DNA from 4 places in the Enterobacter sp. MG-EB028 genome. Region 2 is predicted to be linked to each of the others. Evidence: predicted binding sites of a transcription regulator. Region 2 holds the regulator's gene; each other region holds the start of a gene.
What was found. The regulator PurR, encoded in region 2, represses purine synthesis genes. The targets are predictions, from matches to a motif close to CANGCAAACGTTTGCNTG.

Region 1: a site for PurR is predicted at 1,293-1,310, ahead of purL (phosphoribosylformylglycinamidine synthase). Genes of this name have one in related genera too.
Region 3: a site for PurR is predicted at 1,071-1,088, ahead of ACR42C_RS05000 (nucleoside-specific channel-forming protein Tsx). Genes of this name have one in related genera too.
Region 4: a site for PurR is predicted at 1,517-1,534, ahead of purT (formate-dependent phosphoribosylglycinamide formyltransferase). Genes of this name have one in related genera too.

Annotation. Positions count from the first base shown of each region.
Region 1 covers NZ_CP195079.1:3,598,464-3,601,375, reverse strand. The annotation lists gene mltF (membrane-bound lytic murein transglycosylase MltF) at 1-1,128, opposite strand, end outside; gene purL (phosphoribosylformylglycinamidine synthase) at 1,396-2,912, shown strand, end outside.
Region 2 covers NZ_CP195079.1:2,092,463-2,095,374, reverse strand. The annotation lists gene ACR42C_RS09980 (MFS transporter) at 1-1,075, opposite strand, end outside; gene cydH (cytochrome bd-I oxidase subunit CydH) at 1,239-1,328, opposite strand; gene purR (HTH-type transcriptional repressor PurR) at 1,626-2,651, shown strand; gene punR (DNA-binding transcriptional activator PunR) at 2,654-2,912, opposite strand, start outside.
Region 3 covers NZ_CP195079.1:1,081,488-1,084,399, reverse strand. The annotation lists gene nrdR (transcriptional regulator NrdR) at 1-263, opposite strand, end outside; gene ACR42C_RS05005 (SadB/YajI family lipoprotein) at 417-956, shown strand; gene ACR42C_RS05000 (nucleoside-specific channel-forming protein Tsx) at 1,227-2,105, shown strand; gene ACR42C_RS04995 (helix-turn-helix transcriptional regulator) at 2,226-2,906, opposite strand.
Region 4 covers NZ_CP195079.1:2,902,863-2,905,774, forward strand. The annotation lists gene ptrB (oligopeptidase B) at 1-661, opposite strand, end outside; gene ACR42C_RS13810 (tellurite resistance TerB family protein) at 747-1,397, opposite strand; gene purT (formate-dependent phosphoribosylglycinamide formyltransferase) at 1,568-2,746, shown strand; gene kdgA (bifunctional 4-hydroxy-2-oxoglutarate aldolase/2-dehydro-3-deoxy-phosphogluconate aldolase) at 2,789-2,912, opposite strand, start outside.

The DNA.
Region 1 (2,912 bases), 1.5 Mb from region 2:
CCGCTCTTCTTCCGGGACCGTTTCCGGCACTTTAGCCATCATATCCTGCAGGTAGCGCGCCCCGCCGCTGATGCTCTGTTCCGCATCGGTACGATCATTCACGCCCAGGCTCAGCGCGGTATTTTTGGTTAACATCATTAACCCACGCACACCCGTGGGGGAAGTCGCCTGGGTGTCCCAGTGGGACTCCTGGTACGAGATCGCCGCCAGCAGTTTCCAGTCAATTTCCTGGGCGTATTTTTCAAATAACGGCTGAAGGTCCGGCAGGACGCTGTCTACCGCGCGCAGGAAGCTGCGGGTATCAACGTAATCGAAGTCATCCCCGTGGCCGAGGTACTTCTCCTCAAGGCGCGCCAGCGTGCCGTCTTCATTAATGGTGTTATAGAAATCCAGCATGGCCGCAGAGAGGGTCTGATCGTCATCCAGATGGGTAAACCAGGTAACGGGCTGTTCGTCCGTCACGTCCAGCGCCACGGCGATTTCTGGATGCACCCGCTGGAAAAGGCTGATCGCCACCGAATCGGCAATGGTGTAGGGCAGTTTCTGATCTTTGACCTGCTCCAGCAGCGCCGTCGTGCCGAGTTTGGGATCGACCGTCCAGCTCAGATCGGGGTATTTCTTCTCCTTAAGCTCGCGCAGATCGTCAATCACCACATGGCCGGGCGCAATCGCCAGCTGTTGTGCGTTGATCGAGGCAAGCGTACGCGGGCGCAAGCTCCCGACGCGATAGACCAGCTGCTGGGAAACGGAGTAGTAGGTCGGGCCTGGCTGGTAGTTCTTGCTGCGCTCGCTGTTATAGACCAGACCGGCGGCAAGGATATCGGCATCGTCGTTATCGAGGTCGTCAAACAGCTGGTTGATGTTCTGACGAACGGTAATTTTAAGCTTCACGCCCAGATAATCGGCGAACTGCTGCGCCAGCTCATAATCCAGACCAATAATTTTGCCGTTAATGTCGCTGTAAATCAGCGGAGAGTTGAGGGTACTGACGCGCAGTTCCCCCCGCTCCTGAATGGCGGCGATACGGTTTTCGGCTTTGCCGAACCAGGGGATGGAAGGCCAGAGGGCCACTGCCAGCAGCAACGTTACAATGCCGATGAGCAGATAATTAATCTTTAATTTTTTCAATTAGTTAATTCTCTGCGACGCCGGATGCCTCAGTCTGCTGTAGCCATGTTAACAATAAGGTTTGCCATTGAATGAGCGGCATTTTGCGTAAACTTGCGCCACTTGGCAACCAATTAGAGAGACAGGTCACATCTATTGCTAAACATCTTCGCAAATTTTATTTCGACGCAAACGGTTTCGTCGACGCTCAGGATTCTCTATAATGACGCCCGTTTTCCCCCCTTGCGCACACTGTAAGCGCCCCGGCGCTTCGAAGACGAGAGACTTATGATGGAAATTCTGCGTGGTTCGCCTGCACTGTCTGCCTTCCGTATTACCAAACTGCTGGCACGTTTTCAGGCGGCCGACCTTCCGGTAAGCAATATTTACGCTGAGTATGTCCATTTTGCTGACCTGAATGCCCCCCTCAATGCAGAGGAGCGCGTACAGCTGGAACGCCTGCTCAAGTATGGTCCAAATCTGAGCAGCCATACGCCAACCGGCAAACTGATCCTTGCGACGCCGCGTCCGGGTACCATCTCCCCCTGGTCTTCCAAAGCTACCGACATCGCCCACAACTGCGGCCTGAGCCAGATTAACCGTCTGGAGCGCGGCGTGGCGTACTATGTTGAAGCTTCTACCCTGAGCGACGCGCAGTGGCAGGCGGTTGCGGCTGAACTGCACGATCGCATGATGGAGAGCGTGTTTGCCTCTCTCGATGACGCGCAGAAGCTTTTCTCCCACCATCAGCCTGCGCCGGTACAGAGCGTGGATCTGCTGGGGCAGGGCCGTCAGGCGCTGATTGACGCCAACCTGCGTCTCGGCCTGGCGCTGGCAGAAGACGAAATCGACTACCTGCAGGATGCGTTCATTAAGCTCAACCGTAACCCGAACGATATCGAACTCTATATGTTCGCGCAGGCTAACTCTGAGCACTGCCGCCACAAAATTTTCAACGCCGACTGGATTATTGACGGCGAACAGCAGCCGAAGTCGCTGTTCAAAATGATCAAAAACACCATGGAGCAAACCCCTGACCACGTGCTGTCTGCCTACAAAGACAACGCCGCTGTGATGGAAGGTTCCGAGGTGGGCCGCTTCTTCGCCGATCGCGAAGCAGGGCGCTATGACTTCCACCAGGAGCCTGCGCATATCCTGATGAAAGTGGAAACCCACAACCACCCGACCGCAATCTCTCCGTGGCCGGGGGCGGCGACCGGCTCCGGCGGTGAAATCCGTGACGAAGGGGCGACCGGTCGTGGTGCAAAACCCAAAGCGGGTCTGGTCGGTTTCTCCGTATCCAACCTGCGTATCCCGGGCTTTGAACAGCCGTGGGAAGAAGATTTCGGCAAGCCAGAGCGCATTGTCACCGCGCTGGATATCATGACCGAAGGCCCGCTGGGCGGCGCGGCGTTCAACAACGAATTTGGCCGTCCGGCGCTGAACGGTTACTTCCGTACCTATGAAGAGAAAGTGGACAGCCACAACGGCGAAGAGCTGCGCGGCTACCACAAACCGATCATGCTGGCGGGCGGGATCGGTAACATTCGTGCCGATCACGTGCAGAAAGGCGAGATCGTCGTCGGCGCGAAGCTGATCGTGCTGGGCGGCCCGGCCATGAACATCGGTCTGGGCGGCGGCGCGGCCTCCTCTATGGCCTCCGGCCAGTCTGACGCGGATCTCGATTTCGCGTCCGTGCAGCGCGACAACCCTGAAATGGAGCGTCGCTGCCAGGAAGTGATCGACCGCTGCTGGCAACTGGGCGAAGCCAACCCGATTCTGTTCATCCATGACGTGGGCGCGGG
Region 2 (2,912 bases):
GCACAAAACTGTACCCCAGACCACCTGAAATCACTGCGCCTCCGGCGGCTGCGCCCAGCGCATTGCCGAGATTGAACGCCCCGATATTCACGGAAGACGAGAGGCCCGGCGCCTCATGGGCGACACGCATCACGCGCATCTGCAGCGGCGGCACCACGGCAAAGGTTGCGGCCCCCCAGACGACCATCGCAATCGCCGCTCCGAACTCATTACGCGCCAGCCACGGGATAGCAACCATAATGACAATCAGCAGGGTTAAGAAGCCTTTCAGCGTCCCGCTCACGGAACGGTCAGCAAATTTCCCGCCGAGATAGTTGCCGATCGAGAAGCCGACGCCAATCAGCACCAGCATCGCGGTAACGAAAAGAGGCGGTGCGTGGGTGATATCGTGCAGCACCGGTGAAATATAGGTGTAGAGGGTAAACATCGCCCCTGCCCCCAGCACCGTGGTGAGCAGCGCGGAGAGCACCTGCGGGCGCATCAGCACCGCCAGCTCTTTACGCACTTCCGGACGTTCTCCTGCACTGCCTTTCGGCAGAGAGAAGAACAACGCCACCATTGCGACCACGCCCAGCCCGGCCGTCGCCAGGAAGGACATACGCCAGCCGATCGCTTCCCCCAGCCAGGTTGCCGCCGGCACCCCGCCAATGTTGGCAATCGTCAGCCCCATAAACATGGTCGCTACAGCGCTTGCCTGCTTGTGTTTTGGCACTACGCTTGCGGCCACGACCGAGCCCAGCCCAAAGAACGCGCCGTGGTTCAGGCTGGTCAGAATGCGCGACAGCATCAGGGTAGTGTAGTCCGGCGAAATGGCCGAAAGCACGTTGCCCAGAGTGAAAATCGCCATCAGGAAAATCAGCGCATTGCGGCGCGCCCGGTGAGAAAGCAGAAGCGTCATCAGCGGCGCCCCCACCATCACGCCGATGGCGTAGGCGCTGATTAACATGCCTGCCGCAGGGATCGAGACGTCTACGCCCCGGGCAATAACAGGCAGTAACCCCATCGGGGAGAATTCAGTGGTGCCAATCCCAAAAGCGCCAATCGCCAGGGCCAGCAGGGGAAAATTGATTTTCATGCGTCAACTCCGGATGCCGTGTCATGTGGTGACACAGAACAAAGAAGCGGAAAGCATGACATCAATCACAAAAAATGAGAAGTTAACAAAATGGCAAAAGATTTTTGCCAGAGAAGTAACAATCGCGGCGATGGGGAGGGAGAAGGCTCTCCCTCCGCGTAAATCAGTGCAGTGCAGCCGTCAGACCGGCCGCGACAATCAGAGCCAGCACAACAACGGTGGTGAACAGCGAAAACTTCAGATCGGAACTCATCAATTTTTCTCCTTTTAATCCCCCCACGAAAAGTGAGCTTGCTCATTTTTGCACAGATTCCGTCAAAAATCTTCCTGGATTTATACTGATAACCACTTTACCTCTTCCCCTTTTCATCAAGATAGGCCAAAATTCCACGCTAAATTTATTAGCGTACCGGCCATTGACCCCCTCCTGACGTCCCGTGTCGTTTTCCTGGCGTGCCGCAATCCAAAATTGCGTGATAAGGGTGAGAGAAGGCAAACGTTTACCTTCAAGTTTTTCAGGAGCTTAGGATATGGTCTGGAGTGACATTTAATGGCAACAATTAAAGACGTAGCAAAACGCGCAAACGTTTCCACTACAACCGTATCACATGTAATTAACAAAACCCGCTTCGTGGCGGAAGAGACGCGCAACGCGGTCTGGGCAGCAATCAAAGAGCTGCACTATTCGCCAAGCGCGGTTGCGCGCAGCCTCAAGGTCAATCACACCAAGTCCATTGGATTGCTGGCGACCAGCAGTGAAGCGGCCTATTTTGCCGAGATCATTGAAGCGGTGGAGAAAAACTGCTTCCAGAAAGGCTATACCCTGATTCTCGGCAACGCATGGAACAGCATTGAAAAACAGCGCGCCTACCTGTCGATGATGGCGCAAAAGCGCGTGGATGGCCTGCTGGTAATGTGTTCCGAGTACCCGGAATCCGTGCTGTCGATGCTGGAAGAGTATCGCCATATTCCGATGGTGGTGATGGACTGGGGCGAAGCGCGCGCGGATTTCACCGATTCGGTTATCGATAACGCCTTTGAGGGCGGCTATATGGCCGGCCGTTATCTGATTGAGCGCGGCCATCGCGAGATTGGCGTGATCCCGGGTCCGCTGGAGCGCAACACCGGCGCGGGCCGTCTGGCCGGCTTTATGAAAGCGATGGAAGAAGCGCTGATTACCGTGCCGGAAAACTGGATCGTGCAGGGCGACTTTGAGCCGGAATCAGGCTACCGCGCGATGCAGCAGATCGTCTCCCAGCCGCACCGCCCGACCGCCGTCTTCTGCGGGGGGGACATCATGGCGATGGGCGCCCTCTGTGCGGCCGACGAGCTGGGTCTGCGCGTCCCGCAGGACATCTCCGTGATCGGGTATGACAACGTGCGCAACGCGCGCTTCTTCACGCCAGCGTTGACCACCATTCACCAGCCGAAAGATTCGCTGGGTGAAACCGCCTTCAATATGCTGCTGGACAGGATCGTCAACAAACGTGAAGAGTCGCAGTCCATTGAAGTTCACCCTCGCCTTATCGAACGCCGTTCCGTTGCGGATGGCCCGTTCCGCGACTACCGTCGTTAATCTCATTGCGGAGCCAGCCAGGCTGGCTCCCTCAGCCACTCCCGGTTAAGCGTTTCGCTGTCCCCCAGATAATCCAGAAGCCAGGCCATCGCCGGCGAAACATCATTTTGTTGCCAGGTGAGGCAGCAGGCCGCATCCGGGAACGGATTCTCCAGGGCCAGCTCAACCCACTCACCGGTGTCGATTCGCGGTCGCGCAAAATGAACGGGTACCATCGCGACGCAGAGCCCGGCGCTGAGGCACGTCGCCGACGATTCCCAG
Region 3 (2,912 bases), 1.0 Mb from region 2:
AGCGCCATTTCGACGTCATCCGCGCTGACGGGCCGTTTTTCGAGGGCCTTCAGCATTCCGCTGCGCAGTTTCTCTTCGTTAAACGGCTCGCGCACGTCGTTACTTTTTACCACGCGCGGCATTACCAGCTCTGCAACCTCAAAGGTCGTGAAACGCTCGTTGCACACCAGACACTGCCGACGACGGCGCACTGAAGACCCTTCGCCCACAAGACGAGAGTCGATGACTTTGGTATCCACAGCGGAGCAGAATGGGCAATGCATACGGTATCCCTGTTATCTGGTTAACTGATTTTCATTTTACCCTGATCTGGCCTGACAACAAAGGAAGAGCTTTTTTGAGACAAAGGATCTATGTCTGGCGACGCGTTGCTGGCTACCATTATGGGGATCCGTTATTTCAAGGAAATAAACGCTATGACAAGACGTTACCTGAGAATTTTACTGGTGGGGAGCCTCTTCACCCTCAGTGCCTGTGCACAGCAAACCGAAGTTCGTCAGATGAAACAAAGCGTGAATACGCTCAACACGGCGATGGACAAACTGAACAAAGAAACGGTGAAGATCACCCAGCAAAACGCGCTGAACGCCAAATCCAGCAGCGGGGTGTACCTGCTGCCGGGGGCAAACACGCCTGCTCTGCTCAACAGCCAGATTGGCACGCTGAAAATGTCGCTGGTGAACGTGGCGGCGAATGCGGATGGTACGCGCGCAACATTGCGTATTCATGGCGAATCTAACGATCCGCTGCCAGCCTTTAGCGGTACCGTCGAATGGGGACAGATCCAGGGCACCACGGAGAATTACCAGGAGGTGAATGTGAAGAATCAGCTGTTCACCGCTCCGGCCAGCGTGTTAGCGCCCAGCGATGTGGATATTCCGCTTCAGTTAAGCGGCCTTACGCCTGAGCAGTTAGGCTTTATCCGCATTCACGATATCCAACCCGCCGCGCAGTAATCCCCTCCTTTTGAGCGGAGTGAAATGTCACTCCGCTAACATTTACATTTCGTATGGATTGGCAACAGAAATGATTGCCGCTACAATCCCGGCCGTTTAAAGTACGCAAACGTGAACGCAATCGATTACGCGTGTGAGAGATATGTGAAACAACACATATTTTTGTGAGCAGGGATTCCTATAATAGGCACCGCAGAAACACGAAATATTTAGAAACGCAATTCGCGCATTTTTCACTCCCGGAAGGGAATTTCAATCAGTGGCATGATTATGAAAAAAACATTACTCGCAGCCGGTGCAGTTCTGGCACTTTCCTCCTCTTTCACTGTTAACGCAGCGGAAAACGAGAAACCACAATACCTCTCCGACTGGTGGCACCAGAGCGTTAACGTGGTAGGCAGCTACCACACCCGTTTCGGACCACAGATCCGCAACGATACCTACCTGGAGTACGAAGCATTCGCCAAGAAAGACTGGTTTGATTTCTATGGCTATATGGATGCACCGGTCTTCTTCGGTGGTAACTCTCAGGCTAAAGGTATCTGGAACCACGGTTCCCCACTGTTCATGGAGATCGAACCGCGCTTCTCCATCGACAAGCTGACCGGCACCAATCTAAGCTTCGGTCCGTTTAAAGAGTGGTACTTCGCGAACAACTATATCTACGACATGGGCCGCAACGAGTCCGGTCGTCAGAGCACCTGGTATATGGGTCTGGGTACCGACATCGACACGGGCCTGCCAATGAGCCTGTCCCTGAACGTATACGCGAAATATCAGTGGCAGAACTACGGTGCTGAAAACCAGAACGAGTGGGATGGCTACCGTTTCAAAGTGAAATACTTTGTTCCAATTACCCAACTCTGGGGCGGTAACCTGAGCTACATCGGCTTCACCAACTTCGACTGGGGTTCAGATCTGGGCGATAAGAGCGGTTACGCAGAGAACGGTATTAAGCAGCGTACCAATGACTCCATCGCCTCCAGTCACATCCTGGCGCTGAACTACGATCACTGGCACTACTCTGTTGTGGCACGTTACTGGCACAACGGCGGCCAGTGGAACGACGACGCTAAACTGGTATGGATGAACGAACACGTTCGTTCTACCGGCTGGGGTGGTTACCTGGTCGTAGGTTACAACTTCTAATCAGTGCGGGACCGTGCGGGCTGATGCCCTCACCCTGCCCCTCTCCCACAGGGAGAGGGAACAAATACTAAAAACGGCAACACACGTTGCCGTTTTGCTTTTACCTCGCCACCCGGCTTTTTACTGCCTCACCTTCCGCAAAAAATCCGCCAAAGACCTGTCCGCACTCTCGCTGAAACGCCTCTCCGTCTGCACAATATTGAGACACCGGTCGAGCCGAAAACAGCGGTAGTCATCGCGCCGTTCACACCACGCTGCCAGCAGCCAGCGCTCCCCCCAGAAGAACAAGCCCAGCGGCTGAACCTCACGTTTTGAGAGCTGCCCGGCTTCATCACGATAATGCAGCGCCAATACGCGCTGGGCGGAAATCGCCTGATGGATCATGTCAAAATCGCTGCGGGAGTGGCTTTGCATGCAAAAATCCGGGGCGTAGATCCGCGTCTGCTCCGCCTTTCGACGGTTCTCCTCGGGCAGGATAGCCAGCACCTTCTCCTGGGCCGACTCCAGCTCGCGCGACAGCGATTCGCCTCCCCAGGTTTTGAGCAGGCGAATCGCGACCATCAGCGCTTCGGATTCTTTATTTGTCAGCATCAGCGGCGGTAGATCAAAACCCGACATTAGCCGATATCCACTTCCTGCCTCGCCTTCCACCGGCACGCCGGAAAGCGACAGGTCGCGGATATCGCGGTAGACCGTGCGCTCGGACACGCCAAGCCGGTCCGCCAGATGCGCTGCCGTTGTCAGACGCCTGCCCCGCAGGATCTGCACAATCTGAAACAAACGGTCAGCGCGTCGGGTCATATCTCA
Region 4 (2,912 bases), 810 kb from region 2:
CTTTCTCTTCATAGACCAGCTCGTCATCGGCTGAGTCCGTGCCTACGGTATGGCGCCACACCTGATAAGGCAGCAGCGTGGAAGCATGCTTTTTGACGTAGTAGACCGTCTCGGAATCGTTCGCCCAGACAAAATCCGGGGAGACATTTTCCAGCATTTCCGGATACCAGTTGCCGGTTTCCAGATTGCGAAAACGCAGGCCGTACTGGCGACGGGAGAGATAATCCTCCGCCAGCGCCATTATGGTGTTGTCCGGGGAGATGGACATGCCGCCCAGGGTATAAAACTCGCTGTGGGCGGCTCGCTGGTTCGCATCCAGCAGAATGTCCCATTCATCCCACTCGGCGCTTAATACCGACTGTCGCTGATAGATGGGATACTCGTTGCCGGGCTCGTAAATATGGCGATAGCGATAGCCGTTTTTGGTCCACGGCGCGGAGATATCGCGCTGGGGAATGCGCTGCACCATTTCGTTCAGCAGCTGGTCCTGAAGCGCCTGCTGGCTGGACATGACCTTGCGACCATAGTCGTTTTCTTCGTGCAGGTAGTCGAGCACCTCTGGCCGGGAACGCGAATCATCCCGGAGCCAGTAGTAATTATCTATACGCGTATCGCCATGCGTGACGATCGCATAAGGAGTACGTCGGGCTTTCGGTGGCATGTCATCATTCTTTTGAGTTTTACACCCTATAAGGTTGGCAAAACCCGCGCATGATGCAAGCGAAACATGACCACCGGGGCGAGAGTTAGCCCTGTAGCGTCTGTTTTTGCTCCCGGATATCTTTTTCTATCCCTTCGCGTACGTCCTGAGGGATTTTCAGCGCATCGCCGAGGGCGTTGAGATAGCTGCGTTCCATAAAGTGATCGATATCGATGGCGGCACAGCTGAGGAAATAAAGTTCCAGCGCTTCTTCCTCATTTTTCACGTTCAGCGCCAGACGCTGCGGATCGAGCGGCTGCTCAATGGCCTGAGCCACCAGCGTTCTGCCCTGCTCTTCAACCCCGGCTTCGCGCAACTGCTGTTCGATAGCCGCTCTCTCTTTATCATCAATGTGCCCGTCGCTTTTGGCGGCAAACACCAGCGCGAGAATAAGCCGCTCCGTGCGCAAATCCAGCGGAGAAGTATGCTCGCCATAGTGAGGTTCATCGCGGTGCGCCGCCCGCACTTTATCCTTGTATTTGTTCCACAGCACGGTGCCAGCGATGGCACCACCACCGGCCAGCAGCGCGCCGGTACCGTACTTCGCCAGCAGCTTACGTGAGGATTTATTGGCAACCAGCAGTCCTGCCAGCCCGCCGAGTGCCCCCGGTACCAGCAGCTTGCTCAGCCCCTGCTCGCCGGAACCTGACGTTTTCTGTCCTAACATGGATTGCAGTTGATTTAACCAGCCTGACATGGATTCCCTCGCTTAACGGTTAACATTTTCCACAGCGTATGCGAGCAGGCGTCAGGAAATGTCCGCTAAGGCTAAAGAAGCGCAAATTTCTCATCTGCCTTTTTGCCCTGCGCAAGACAGACGCAAACGTTTTCGTTTATACTGCGCGCATCTTTTTCAGGGGGAATATTATGACTCGTTTAGGAACCGCGCTGCGGCCTGCGGCGACGCGCGTGATGCTGTTGGGATCGGGTGAACTGGGTAAAGAAGTCGCCATTGAGTGTCAGCGCTTAGGGGTGGAAGTGATTGCCGTAGACCGCTACGCTGACGCGCCCGCCATGCACGTCGCCCATCGTTCTTATGTGATTAACATGCTGGACGGCGATGCCCTGCGTACGCTCATCATGCAGGAGAAACCGGATTACGTCGTGCCGGAAATTGAAGCTATCGCAACCGATACGCTGATCGCGCTTGAGCAGGATGGCCAGCGCGTGGTGCCCTGCGCCAGAGCGGCAAAACTGACCATGAACCGTGAAGGCATTCGCCGCCTGGCGGCGGAGGAGCTGGGGCTGCCGACCTCACGCTACCGTTTTGCGGGCGACAAAACCGCATTCCTGCAGGCCGTCGAGGAGATTGGCTACCCGTGCATCATTAAGCCGGTGATGAGCTCTTCCGGTAAAGGTCAGAGCTTTATTCGCGACAGCAGCGCGCTGGATAGTGCGTGGGATTATGCGCAACAGGGTGGCCGTGCCGGTGCCGGTCGCGTCATTGTCGAAGGCGTGGTGAAGTTTGATTTCGAAATCACTCTGCTCACCGTCAGCGCCGTGGACGGCGTCCATTTCTGCGACCCGATAGGTCACCGTCAGGAAGATGGCGATTACCGCGAATCCTGGCAACCGCAGCAGATGAGCCCCCTGGCGCTGGAGCGTGCCCGGGAGATTGCCCGTAAAACCGTTCTGGCCCTGGGCGGCTACGGCCTGTTCGGCGTGGAACTGTTCGTTTGCGGTGACGAGGTGATTTTCAGCGAAGTCTCCCCTCGCCCGCATGACACCGGGATGGTCACGCTCATTTCGCAGGATCTCTCAGAGTTCGCCCTGCACGTGCGCGCCTTCCTCGACCTGCCGGTTGGCGGCATCCGTCAGTACGGCCCGGCGGCCTCGGCGGTGATCCTGCCACAGTTGACCAGCCAGAATGTGACGTTTGATAACGTCGAAGGTGCGGTTGGCGCAGGCCTGCAGGTCCGTCTGTTCGGCAAGCCGGAGATCGACGGCACGCGTCGTCTGGGCGTGGCGTTAGCCACCGGGGATAAGGTTGACGAGGCCGTAGCAAGAGCAAAAGCGGCGGCAGCGAACGTTAAGATAGCAGGATAGAAAAAACGGGCCGAAAGGCCCGTTTTTCATGCTGCGAATAAGTTACTGCTTCGCGCCTTCAACCGCTTCGCGAGCCAGTTTCGTGATGCGATCCCAGTCGCCCGCTTCCAGCGCATCCGCCGGTACCAGCCATGAGCCACCGATGCACAGCACGCTTTTCAGCGCC